Regions from separate parts of the Thermoanaerobacter ethanolicus JW 200 genome, predicted to be linked through region 1. Evidence: riboswitches for the same ligand, from Rfam matches in the RefSeq annotation. Region 1 holds a riboswitch; each other region holds the start of a gene.
What was found. Region 1 has a riboswitch for fluoride ahead of crcB (fluoride efflux transporter CrcB). Riboswitches for the same ligand answer to the same signal wherever they lie in the genome.

Region 1 (3,185 bases):
TAACCCTTTTAGAAGTGACTATTTTGAGGTTGATAAAGCCGGAAATTTCTTACGATATGATGAGTTTGCTAGCAAGAGTAGAACAAATAGAAGACAAATTAGAAAAAGGACAATTTTTTCTGAGGGAAGAAAAAGAAGAGAAAAATAAAAAAATAAATTCGCCAGAAGAAGAAAAAGAAGAAAACGTGGCATCGCAAATAGTACAGCAAGAGGATATAGATCTAGAAAAGGTGTGGGCTGAAGTAAAAGAAATGATAAAAAAAGAAAGAATAGCTTTGTATGCCTTTATAGAAAAAGGGATTCCTTATTTAAAAAAAGGAACAATTGTGGTAGAATATCCTGAAGAGTATGCTTTATTAAAGGAGGAATTGAGCAAAGCGGAAAACAAAAGTTTTATTGAAGGAATATTAAAAGAACTAGTTGGGAAGGCAATTCCTTTGAAGTTTGAATTAAGAAAAAATGAAGAGGAATTACTTGTACAGCAAGTTAAGGAGTTTTTTGGTGAAGATATAGAGATAATATAATTTTCACAAATAATTCAAAAAAGCATATAAATATTTTTAGAATAAAATTTAGGAGGTTATAGTGTTATGGCAAAAGGCGGATTTCCGGGCGGGTTTAATATAAATAACATGATTAAACAAGCCCAACAGATGCAAGAAGAAATAAAGAAAATGCAAGAAGAGCTAATGCAAAAGACTGTAGAAGCTACTGTCGGTGGTGGGATGGTAAAAGCAGTTGCTAATGGCAGAAAAGAACTTGTAAGTATTGAAATAAATCCTGATGTTGTAGATAAAGATGATGTAGAAACGTTAGAAGACCTTGTATTAGCTGCGGTTAATCAAGCGTTAAGGAATGCAGAAGAAATGATTGCTTCTGAAATGGCAAAGATAACCGGAGGACTAAACATTCCTGGACTGTTTTGAGGTGAAAAAATGAACTATTATTCTACTTCTATAGCGAAGCTTATAGAAGAACTGTCAAAGTTGCCCGGTATAGGTCCTAAAACAGCACAAAGGCTTGCTTTTTTCATAATAAATATGCCTTTGGAAGAGGTAAAAAGCTTGTCTCAAGCGATTATTGATGCAAAAGAAAAGATAAAGTATTGTAGAATTTGTTATAACATAACTGACACAGAGGTTTGTAACATATGTAGTGATAAAGAAAGAGATCATTCTCTTATATGTGTTGTTTCTCATCCTATGGATGTTGTTGCAATGGAGAAAATACGAGAGTATAAAGGAGTGTATCATGTACTTCATGGTGTTATTTCTCCTATAGAGGGCGTTGGCCCTGAAGATATAAAAATTAAAGAACTTTTAGACAGAGTAAAAAATGGAAATGTAAAAGAAGTCATACTTGCTACAAATCCTGACATAGAAGGAGAAGCGACAGCAATGTACATTGCTAAGCTATTAAAACCGTTAGGAATAAAAGTCACAAGGATTGCTCATGGGGTGCCGGTAGGTGGTGACTTGGAATACACCGATGTTGTAACTCTTTCAAGGGCTCTTGAAGGTAGAAGAGAATTGTAAAAGGTATTGCATTTTCATTTGTACTTTATTATAATAAATTTGTAGTAAATAACAGAAGGCGATGGAGCTCGCCATAAATGCGGAAACGCTGATGGCTCCTATTAGGATGATATAAGGCCTAATAGGAGCTTTTTATTGCCCAAAAATGTAAACAGAAAGGGAGATTTTCATGGAATACATCTATATAGGGATTGGAGGATTTTTTGGAGCAGTACTAAGATATTTAATAACAATTTACTTTACAAAGATGTATCACACTGCATTTCCCTTTGAAACTTTTATGATAAATATTTTAGGTTCGTTTTTGTTAAGTTTTATTGCTAATTTTACTATGGATGAGTACAAGGTAAATACTAATTTGAGATTGGCGATAACAACAGGATTTATTGGGGCTTTTACAACATTTTCTACTTTTAGTATGGAAACAATAAATTTATTAAAAGCAGGGAAAGATTATATTGCTCTAAGTTATATAATTTTATCAATATTTGGAGGCCTTTTGATGTCTTATTTAGGATTTGAATTTGCTGACAAAACTTTTGACTTACTAAAGGAGCGGGAGGAAGAACAGTGACAAGTATACTATATGTAGGAATTGGAGGAATTTTGGGAGCAATATTGAGATATGAAATATCGCGGCATATAAAGGAAAACCGAGAGATAGTTATTCCTATCGAAACTTTTATTATAAATGTATTAGGTGCGTTTTTATTAAACTTTTTATCAAGTCCTAAAATAAATGTAAATTTAAGCTATGATGTTAAACTTTTTCTGACAACGGGATTTCTAGGTGCTTTTACAACATACTCAACTTTTTCCCATGAGACAGTAGACTTAATCAAGAATAAAAAATATTTTCATGCATTTATATATATGTCCTTAACAATTATATTTGGACTAATAGGAGGAGTATTGGGATATTATCTCGGAAATTATATGGGAAAATTGATTTGATTGGTGTATAATATATGTCAGTAGAAAATAAATATCAGTTAGGAGGAATAAAATGTGAATTTGAATTATAATAATCTGCTGTCTGCTTTATCTTTGGCCCTTGACGTGCAAGAGTATAAGAACATGGGACATGCAAGAAGGGTGGCTTATATTTCTCTAAGGATTTCTGAGATGCTGAATTTGGATGAAAAAGAAACAAAAAAAGTGTATTATTCTGCTTTGTTACATGATATAGGACAAGGAGATATATACGAAGATTTTAACAAAGACGAATGGTGGAAACACAGTGAAAGAGGAAGTGAAATTGTAAAGAAGTTGCCCTTTGGAGAAAATTTTTCGGATATTATAAGATATCATCATGAAAATTACGATGGAAGCGGACATTTTAAACTAAATGGCGATTCTATTCCTTTAGGAGCTCAGATTGTTTTTATATCTGATCAATTTGATATACGGTACACCTCATCGGTTGGGAAAGAAAGTGAGTATAATATTCGGAATAATATCAAAGAAGGTATAAAAAGTGGTACTGGCAAGATGTTTAATCCCGTGGTTGCAAATGCATTACTTGACCTTACAAGACAAGAAAAATTTTGGCTTGATTATAAATTTTTTGATATAAAAAGTATATTAAAAAGGATTGAACCTAAAGACACGGTTTCAATAGGAATTAATGAATTAGAGGATATAGCAGAG
Region 2 (3,185 bases), 940 kb from region 1:
TAGAAATTACCTGTCTGACTATTTGAGGTTTATATTCTTTAATTATTTTATCTCCCTCTTCAATATATTTTACAATATGTGGAACCATGAGGTTTCCACCGTTTATTACAGCGGAAAAAGCCGTAATCATTTGAATAGGAGTCACGGCAATTCCCTGACCAAATGACATAGTGGCGAGGTCTACGGGGTATACTTTTGACTTTAGCAAAATCATTCCACTGGCTTCGCCGGGCAGTTCAATCCCCGTAGGCGAGCCAAAACCAAAAGCATATATGTATTTATAAAAAGTGTCAAGGCCTAAACGTTCTACCACCTGCATAAAAACTGTATCACTTGATTTTTCAATAGCTTGCGAAAAAGTTATATCTCCCAAAACTGTCCAACTTCTAATTTTTCTACCGGAGACTATATAATACCCAGGGTCATAGAATTTTTCGTTTGGCGTAACTACAGCTGATTCTAATGCTGCAGAAGCGGTTATCACTTTAAATACCGAACCGGGTTCGTAAATACTTGATATTGCAGGATTTGACCAATATTCTTGTGAAGGTACATCTTGCGGATTATTTGGGTCAAAATCAGGCAAGTTAGCCATTGCAAGTATTTCACCCGTTTTTGGATTCATAACTATTGCTGTTATACCATCTTGCGGTTTATACTTTTCATAGCCATTTTTTATAGCTTTTTCTGTATAACTTTGTATTACAGAATCAATTGTGAGGACAATATTATCACCATTTGTAGGTTTGTAAAGCTTGCTTGGGACTCCTACTTTTCTACCTTCTGCATCTACAAGAGAGATTTCACGGCCAGGTACACCACTTAAGTATTTATTTAAAGAATATTCAAGGCCATACAAACCATTGCCATCAATTCCTGTGAACCCTAATACTTGTGATAGCATTTTGCCGTTGGGATAATTTCTCATAAAAGTATCTTCTACATATATGCCTGGTATGTTAAGACTTTTTATTTTATTTATATTTTCAAGAGGAATGGACCTGCCAAGTACAGCCCATTCTGATTTTTTATTTGAAAGAATTTTATAAAGTGAATCTTTGTCCATATTTAAATATTTATAGAGTTCTTCAGAAACTTTTTCTGGGTTTTTTATAAATTTAGGAGCCGCAAATACATCTCCTGCTGGAACATTACAGGCAAGTATATTCCCGTTTACATCATAAATATTGCCCCGTTGAGGCTTTAATATGATATCAGCAGTACTTTGCCTTTCGACTGCCATGGCAAGTTTTTCGGAGTTTATACCCTGTATCCATATAAGCCTTACAATAAGGGCGAAAAACATGATAGTAAGAAAGACGAATATAGTAAATGTTCGTTTTTTTACATATGATGTCAATTTTATTCTAACCCCTTTTTATAAAGATTTTGTTTATCCAATATAATTATACCATAGATATTTTGTGGTATAATTAGATAAAAAGATAAAATAATTAAGCTTTATTAAATGCTAAGCAAAAATCATAAATCCAAACCGAAAAACAGTCTTTAATATGTAGCCTTTTCACTTGTATTTTTGTTTAAAAAATGTATAATATTATTATAGAGAAAAATTAAATGACGGTGATGAAGCTCACCTTATTGCCGTGAAGGCTAATGGCTTCTACATTGTTGAATGTAGAGGCCATTTTTGTTTATTTGACAAAAAAGAGAGGATGAGAATCTGCATGAAGTTAGAATTTATTCCATTGTATGAGGTTTTTGAAAAATATAAGGGAGGTTGTCCAATATGCAAGATTATAAAAGACGAAGAAAAAGCCTATTGTGAGCATTTGTTTGAAGATGAGGTTTTAAAAGACCCTGAAATGTATGTCAAAATAAGAGAGACAAATTTCTGCCATTATCATTTGGAATTATTGAATAATTCATATGATAAATTGGGTTTGGCAATTGCATTAAAAGCAAATATCAGTTATAAATTGCAGCAGATTACAGACAAACGTAAGTCTTTAAAGAAAAAAAGAGCGAAAGAAACAAAAAACAAATGCCTTATTTGTGATTATTTAAGTGAAAGAGATAAATACCAGATGCATATATTGATAGATATTTTACATACTGATAAAGAATTTGTTGAAAAGCATAGTGAAGGGTTGTCTAAATTGTGTTTTCATCACCTAAATATGCTTATAGAAGCTAAAAAGGATATTACACCACAAATTGAGAAAATAATTAAAATAAATGAAACGGCAATTGAAAAAAATATTACTGATCTTGAATGGTTTATAACAAAATTTGATTATAGATTTCATGATGAACCATGGTATGACTCCAAGGATTCGTTTGAAAGAGCATTGAAATTATTGAGAGGTGGCTATTATGATTAGGATTTCTTTTGAAATTACTGATGAAAGCTTTGAAGAAATCAAAGAGTTAGTTGCTGACTTTGAAAAAGATGGTTTTACAGAAGAAGATGCATATAGAGCTATTTTTGAAATGGGGATTAAAGCATATCAAATAGAAAGGGATAATCCTAATGAAGATGACTTAAGAAGACAGCTTATTTCTATGGCGTCTAAATACTCTGCAATGAAATTTAAAAATTTTCAGTTGATGCGTGACAACCAAACACTTGAAATAAGATTAAAAGGTTATGAGTCTGAAAATAGATATCTTAAAAAAACTTTAGGTATAAGGGTTGATGAATGATGAGATATATATGTCCTGTGTGTTTTAAAATAGCTGAAATTGGAGAAGAAAAGTGCTCGAATTGCGGATATGATTTTAAAAATATATCAAAGGATGATTACAGTGAAAAACTTATAAAAGCTATAAATCATCCAGACTATAATGTTGCTTACATGGCAGCAAAAATAATTGGGGAACTTAAAATAAAGAAAGCAGAAAAAGTATTGATAGAACATTTACGCAATAATGGGGGTAAAAAGGACCCATATATTGAACAGATTATTGTTTGGGCTCTTGGAGAGATTGGCGGAGAAGAGTCTCACAGGTTTCTTTTAGAAAACAAAGATAAATTCTCAATTTTAACAAAAAATATCATTGAAAATTCTTTGGAGAAAATTAAAACAAGAGTGGCAAATAAGGAAGGTGAGTCAATTGGAAAATAAAGAGATAAAAAACAACGTGAATAATAACATTAAAGTCTTGGGGTGGGTTGCATTTTTTGGTGGATTAAGTCAGGATATGATTGTACCTATTTTGCC
Region 3 (3,185 bases), 950 kb from region 1:
TCCTATCTTGTATGTAAATTTACTCTCTGCCGTAATACCACCTACGCTTTTAAAATATTCCAGATTTATGCCGAACAATTCGTTTGCTACTGTTTTTACTTCATCAATGACTGCATTGAGCCTTAAAAGATAAATAGACAAAGCTTTACTATATTGTTCTTCAATATCCCTTTCAATATGACCTTTTAATTTTTCAAATTCTTCTATAATAGCTCTTTCGAGGTACTTTTCAAGCTCTTTTTTCTGATTAATTCGACTAAAGTCACGAATACCGTGGTAATATCCTTTTATCTTTTCTGATACTCTTATACTGATAAACTGTTTATATTCTTCCATCTTTTTATCAAAATTCTGTAAAATATTTTTCATATCACCTTGAAACAATAAGGATATTTCTTTTTTGCTTTTTTCAACTTCTTTAATAAAGTTCTCAAAAGATTTTATATTAGATTCAAGACGCTCTAATGGAATTTGTTTCAATTTTATACTGCTTTCAAAAAAAGTTTGGCACATCGAAATAATTCTTTCAATATTTTTGGCATAGCTTTCAAGCAACACTTTTTCTTTTTCTTTTATTAAAAAATTCTGCAAATCATTTTCCAGCTTTTGAGTTCCACTCTTTTCAATTGCTTTATTATCTTTTGATATTTTGCCTTCTAATGCCAATTTAGCAGAAATTGGATAAATAGAAATGTTATTATTCTTTGTAATTTCTCTTACAATATTTTCATTAAAATTGATTATTTCCTTTAGCTCCATTTCATTTACATAGTCAATTTTATTTAAAACAAAAAATATTTTATTAACATTTTCAGATATTTTAGACAAAAACTCCCTTTCCAGTTCACTTATAGGAGGGTCTACTGAAAGCAAAAAAATCACAGCATCAGCTTTATTTATATAACTATATGCAACATCTGTATTATGTTTATAGACTGAACCAATTCCCGGTGTATCTATGATTACTACGTCATTACTTATAAACTCAAAAGGATATCCTATATGTATTTCCTTGACTCCTTTTATGTTTTTAGGGTTGTTTTTTTCTGTGCAATACAAATCCAATTCTTTAATGTCAATATTTTCACTTCTGCCATCATCATATAGAACTTTTGCCCATATATCAGGGCTATATTGGATTTTTGTTATAACAGATGTTAAAGGAACAACACCTGTTGGAAGTATATCAGCTCCTAACATATAATTAGTAAATGTTGATTTTCCTCTTTTAAATTGTCCTAATATCACAAGATAAAAAATATTATTGCAAAATTTATTTTTAACTTCTGAAACAGCTTCTCCTACTGCTTTAATATTGATATCTTTTGATATTCTTTCTATTTTTTCAAATATCACATCTAAACTTTTTTTAATCTGGTCATATTGTTTCTTCATAATCTCACCTCCTAGCCACAGTATAATCGAAATTCAGATATGGAGTGACATTTTTACTTTACTATCACCCCCTAAAAAGCAAAATAGTTCCTACTGGCTTTTACACCAAGTAGGAACTATCAGCCTTTCGGCGGTTGAAGTGAGTTCCATCACTTTTTATACAATTGTCAATATCATTATACCCAAAATGTAAAAACTTTGCAAGATAGTAAAAGCTAAAGATATGCGTGCATTATATTTTTTGTTATATGATATAATGAAAGCAAGGGGAGGTTTATTAAACTGTGACTTTCAAAGAATAAGCATAGAAAAGTGGATAAAAATTTAAGTTTTAGAAAGGATGAGAAATTATGCCTAAAATATCTGCTTTTGAAAAACATTTTGACAGATATGAAGAATGGTTTGAAAAAAATGAATACGCCTATCAATCGGAATTAGATGCTGTAAAATTGCTTATGCCGAAATTTGAAAAAGGGTTGGAAGTAGGAATCGGAACTGGAAAGTTTGCAGTACCTCTAGGTATAAAAAGCGGAGTAGAACCTTCTTATCAAATGAGAAAAATAGCTTTAGAACGGGGTCTTAATGTGGTAGATGGAGTAGCAGAAAATCTTCCGTTTGAAGACAACTCTTTTGACCTTGTTTTAATGGTGACGACTGTATGTTTTGTAGACGATGTGCTAAAATCCTTCAAAGAATGTTTTAGAGTACTTAAAAATAGCGGTACAATTTTAATAGGCTTTGTAGATAGAGAGAGCACAATTGGCAAAATATATCAAGCAAATAAAGAAAAAAGTCTATTTTACAAAGAAGCAACGTTTTATTCTACAAGTGAAATAGTTGAATTGCTTTACGAAGCAGGATTTAAAAATTTCAATTTCTCACAGACCATTTTTAAAAAACTTGATGAAATAAAAGAAAAAGAACCTGTAAGATATGGCTTTGGCAAAGGCTCCTTCATAGTAATAAGCGCTAAAAAATGATATTTGAACTACACTTTTTAAAACAAAGCTTTTATTACGTTGTCTAAAAAATCCCCTTCTTTGGGTTGCGTATCCTCTTTTGATTCTATTTTTTCTATCAATGTACCTGATAAAACAATTTGCACATTTTGATTTCTATCCACAATTATTGAGATAGGTTCCAAAGCTCCGCTAAGTATACCTAAAATAACCATTATCTGTGAAGGGGTTAAGACTCCCTTCTTTTTTTCATCTCCTCCTTTTCCACCTGTATTATCTTTTTCACCATTTTCCCCATTCCCTTTATCACCATTCCCTCCATCTACATCAGGATGTTCTCCACCTTCTTCATCTTTATCCTCCTCCTTATTTTCTTTTTGACCATTCTCTTCGCTATTTTCCCTTAATCCTAGCTTTAATAGCAAATCTTTCAATTGGGATTCTAAATTATCCGATGAAAACATGTATTTTCTCCCCCTATAACTTTTATGTCATCTTATTGGCAGTGGAAAAATTATTATCGCTGGCTCTTCAGGTTTTGCATAACCCAAACCGAAATAGAGAATCAACGAAAGTACAATTACAAGCAAATAAGCATTTAATCCTTCTTTTTCTTCTTTCATAGCGATCACTCTTTTCATAAAATTTTATATACTCATTTTTACATATGATTTTATAGTTTGTCTTGTGCTTGTACTGAATAATAAATATAGGCCTCCACATTAGTATGGAAGCCTATGCTTTGTCTCCTCTGTATATTAAAGCTTCTTCGTCTACGTATAATTCACAAGGTTTATATTCATTTTCAATTCCTTTTGAATCTTTTAAGGT
Region 4 (3,185 bases), 350 kb from region 1:
TTTATGAGATAGAAGAGAGTATTAATGCTGAGATTGAAAAATACAAGAGACAGATTGAACAGCTAGATGGAATACCTGGCATAGATGTAACGGCAGCTGCTGCAATAATTGCTGAAATAGGTACAGATATGGATAAATTCAAGACTGCAGAGCACATTTGCTCATGGGCAGGATTAAGTCCCGGTAATAATGAAAGTGCGGGAAAAAAAAGTCCACTCGAGTAACAAAAGGAAACACTTATATAAAGAGGATACTGTGTGAAGTAGCATGGAGTATAACCCGCATAAGGGATTCATATCTTGCCACATGGTATTGGAAAGTAAAGCAGCGCCGTGGTACAAAAAAAGCGGTAGTAGCACTTGCCAGGAAAATATTAGTTATCATTTATACTATGCTTAAAAATAACACTGACTATGATGAAAGAATTTTCGATGAAGTGCGAAAGAAACAGGAAATAATTCGCGTTAAACGGATTATTAACGAAGCTCGCAAGTTGGGTTTAGAAGTAACAGTGTCCCAAATTTAAGTAGTATAATTAGATAACTTTACAAAAATTCCCAGCTGATGCTTTTAAAGCATTGGTTTAATATTTATTACCTTTTTTCTGGCTGGATGTTTAAGCCTATGCAGTTGTCAATGTTCAAAATTCTCCTTTTAGATAGTCTATTTTCGTGTTAACTTTTATATAACCGATAATCATGCCTTCAACTTGAGGTATACCGCTACCGCTTATCATAGGTTCTTTTTTCACTATTATACCCAATAATAAGCCTATTAGAGAAAGGAAAATTATCCAGCCAATTAACAAGTAAGGATTTGTATGAAGAATTTTGTATACACTTATTACAAGAATATTTGTTTTTTCAAGAATATATCTTAAAATAGCAATAATCAATCCAACAAAGAAACCTGTTATAATGCCTTCAACTATAATACGCTTGCGAAATTCTTCCCAATGTATTAAAGTATTGAATGTTATACTTTTACCTTTATTCAATAAGATCCCTCCCAAAACATAAAATGAATGAATATTTATTTTTCTCATATTATCATTATACTACAAAATAATGATATCTAGTATTTTATATTGTTAAGTTTACTTATAGAATAATAAGCAGTATTACAAAATTTGGATATAAAACAATACAAAAATCTTTTTATTTTAAACAAATAAACATAAACATTATGCTTTGAAGTAAATTTTCACATATTCTTGCAGGCTTCATAAAAAAGTGATATAATATTCAAAAAGGGATGAAGCCCCCTTTTGGAAAATCCGAACTGCTGATAAACAGCTGATGGCTTCTACGGTAAAAACGTAGGGGTTGTCAGCTTTTTTGTATTTAGTGCATTTGCCTACAACTTTGAAAGGGAGGTACTTTCTTATGCCTTTCCATAGCATATTATTTGAAAAAAACGAAGATGGAGTAAAAAAAGAAACATTCGAAGCGCCTGATTTTTTTGTTGACTTAAATCTTGATCAAATTATAGATGTCATAACAAGAGGCAAAGAAGAATATAATTTAAAACTGTTTTTTTACACTCCTTTAAACGATATTGATACTATCAAGTATCGCCATGAAATAATGCAAGATCTTGAAAATGAAGTTTTGCTTGAGGATATAAAATCATTTGCGGAAAAAATGCAAGAAATGCGCAAACACCTTGCTCAAGCAGACAAACTTTACTACAAATACCAGAAAGAAAGATGGTTTTTGGATGCTGTAGAAATCTACTGTGATGCAATTACTGATTTAGTAGAAGACTTGTCTTCTGTAGAGTTAAAATCTCGTGGTTTTTTAGCATTTCGTCAATATTTGATAGATTATATTAATTCTGACCGTTTTCAGCTGCTACTGAGTGAAACGAAAAAACTTAAAGCTGATTTGTCTACAGTAAAATATTGCTTGTTAATAAAAGGTAACCGTGTGACGGTTCGTAAATATGAATCTGAAATTGATTACAGTATAGAAGTAGAAAAAACGTTTGAAAAATTCAAACAGGAAGCAGCAAAGGATTATAAAGTCAAATTTTCTGATTGGCCAGATATGAACCATGTCGAAGCAAAAATATTGGATTTAGTAGCTCAGTTATATCATGATATATTTTCTAATCTTGATAATTATTGTATGAAAAATAGTGATTATTTAGACGAGACAATAGCTACTTTTGATAGGGAAGTACAATTTTATATTGCTTATTTGGAATATATGGCACTATTCAAGCGCGCTGGACTAAAATTTTGTTATCCACAAATATCTAGTAAATGCAAGGAAGTTTATAATTACGAAGGATTTGATTTAGCTCTGGCTTATAAACTCATCAACGAAAATTCGGCTGTTGTTTGTAATGATTTTTATTTAAAAGGTAAAGAGCGTATATTTGTAATTACCGGTCCGAACCAGGGAGGCAAAACAACATTTGCACGCACTTTTGGACAATTGCATTATTTGGCCAGTATAGGCTGCCCTGTTCCCGGAAAGGAAGCGCAACTCTTTCTTTTTGATAAACTATTTACACATTTTGAAAAGGAAGAAAATATTAAAGATCTTCGTGGAAAACTGGAAGATGAATTGTTTAGAATTCACAATATTCTTGCTCATGCGACATCAAACAGTATTATAATAATGAATGAAATTTTTACCTCTACCACAGCAAAAGACGCATTATTTTTAAGTAAGAAGATAATGGAAAAAATAATACAATTAGATGTGCTGTGCGTCTGGGTAACATTTATAGATGAATTGGCATTCTTAAGCGAAAAAATTGTAAGTATGGTCAGTACGGTAGTTCCTGAGAATCCGGCATTGCGCACATATAAAATTGTTAGAAGACCTCCTGATGGGCTTTCATACGCCATATCAATTGCTGAAAAATACAGGCTAACGTATAATTGCTTAAAGGAGAGGATAAAATCATGAAAGTTTTACTTATGTATAGAGATCATGATTTTGACCTGCAACAAAAATTGCCCTCGAACGAAGAAGCATTGATACAGGATTTAGAATTAAACACTTTGTTCAATGCTATGTCCCTTGGTGATAATTTTTTATTTGAAGTAGCCAAAAAATCTGTTTTATCCAGCGTGTATAGTGATCTGGATACAATATTATATCGCCAAGATGTTCTGAAGGATTCTCTAAAAAATTCTTCCATTGTTAGGAATATCTATAATATAGCAGTAG

Region 2: it holds a riboswitch for fluoride, as region 1 does, so the genes downstream of both, EB239_RS12195 (DUF6062 family protein) here and crcB (fluoride efflux transporter CrcB) in region 1, are expected to answer to the same signal.
Region 3: it holds a riboswitch for fluoride, as region 1 does, so the genes downstream of both, EB239_RS12125 (dynamin family protein) here and crcB (fluoride efflux transporter CrcB) in region 1, are expected to answer to the same signal.
Region 4: it holds a riboswitch for fluoride, as region 1 does, so the genes downstream of both, EB239_RS00670 (MutS-related protein) here and crcB (fluoride efflux transporter CrcB) in region 1, are expected to answer to the same signal.

What each region holds. Positions count from the first base shown of each region.
Region 1 is NZ_CP033580.1:450,992-454,176, forward strand. Features, by position in the region: gene dnaX (DNA polymerase III subunit gamma/tau) at 1-524, shown strand, start outside; gene EB239_RS02275 (YbaB/EbfC family nucleoid-associated protein) at 591-926, shown strand; gene recR (recombination mediator RecR) at 936-1,535, shown strand; fluoride riboswitch at 1,584-1,643, shown strand; gene crcB (fluoride efflux transporter CrcB) at 1,705-2,109, shown strand; gene crcB (fluoride efflux transporter CrcB) at 2,106-2,489, shown strand; partial or broken gene EB239_RS02295 (HD-GYP domain-containing protein) at 2,544-3,185, shown strand, end outside.
Region 2 is NZ_CP033580.1:2,422,983-2,426,167, reverse strand. Features, by position in the region: gene EB239_RS12200 (peptidoglycan D,D-transpeptidase FtsI family protein) at 1-1,306, opposite strand, end outside; fluoride riboswitch at 1,575-1,634, shown strand; gene EB239_RS12195 (DUF6062 family protein) at 1,689-2,345, shown strand; gene EB239_RS12190 (hypothetical protein) at 2,338-2,667, shown strand; gene EB239_RS12185 (HEAT repeat domain-containing protein) at 2,664-3,089, shown strand; gene EB239_RS12180 (MFS transporter) at 3,079-3,185, shown strand, end outside.
Region 3 is NZ_CP033580.1:2,409,869-2,413,053, forward strand. Features, by position in the region: gene EB239_RS12125 (dynamin family protein) at 1-1,395, opposite strand, end outside; fluoride riboswitch at 1,499-1,558, opposite strand; gene EB239_RS12130 (class I SAM-dependent methyltransferase) at 1,746-2,375, shown strand; gene EB239_RS12135 (hypothetical protein) at 2,393-2,818, opposite strand; gene EB239_RS14660 (hypothetical protein) at 2,846-2,995, opposite strand; gene EB239_RS12140 (bis-aminopropyl spermidine synthase family protein) at 3,090-3,185, opposite strand, start outside.
Region 4 is NZ_CP033580.1:105,472-108,656, reverse strand. Features, by position in the region: partial or broken gene EB239_RS00680 (IS110 family transposase) at 1-526, shown strand, start outside; gene EB239_RS00675 (hypothetical protein) at 641-997, opposite strand; fluoride riboswitch at 1,242-1,315, shown strand; gene EB239_RS00670 (MutS-related protein) at 1,386-2,921, shown strand; gene EB239_RS00665 (MutS-related protein) at 2,918-3,185, shown strand, end outside.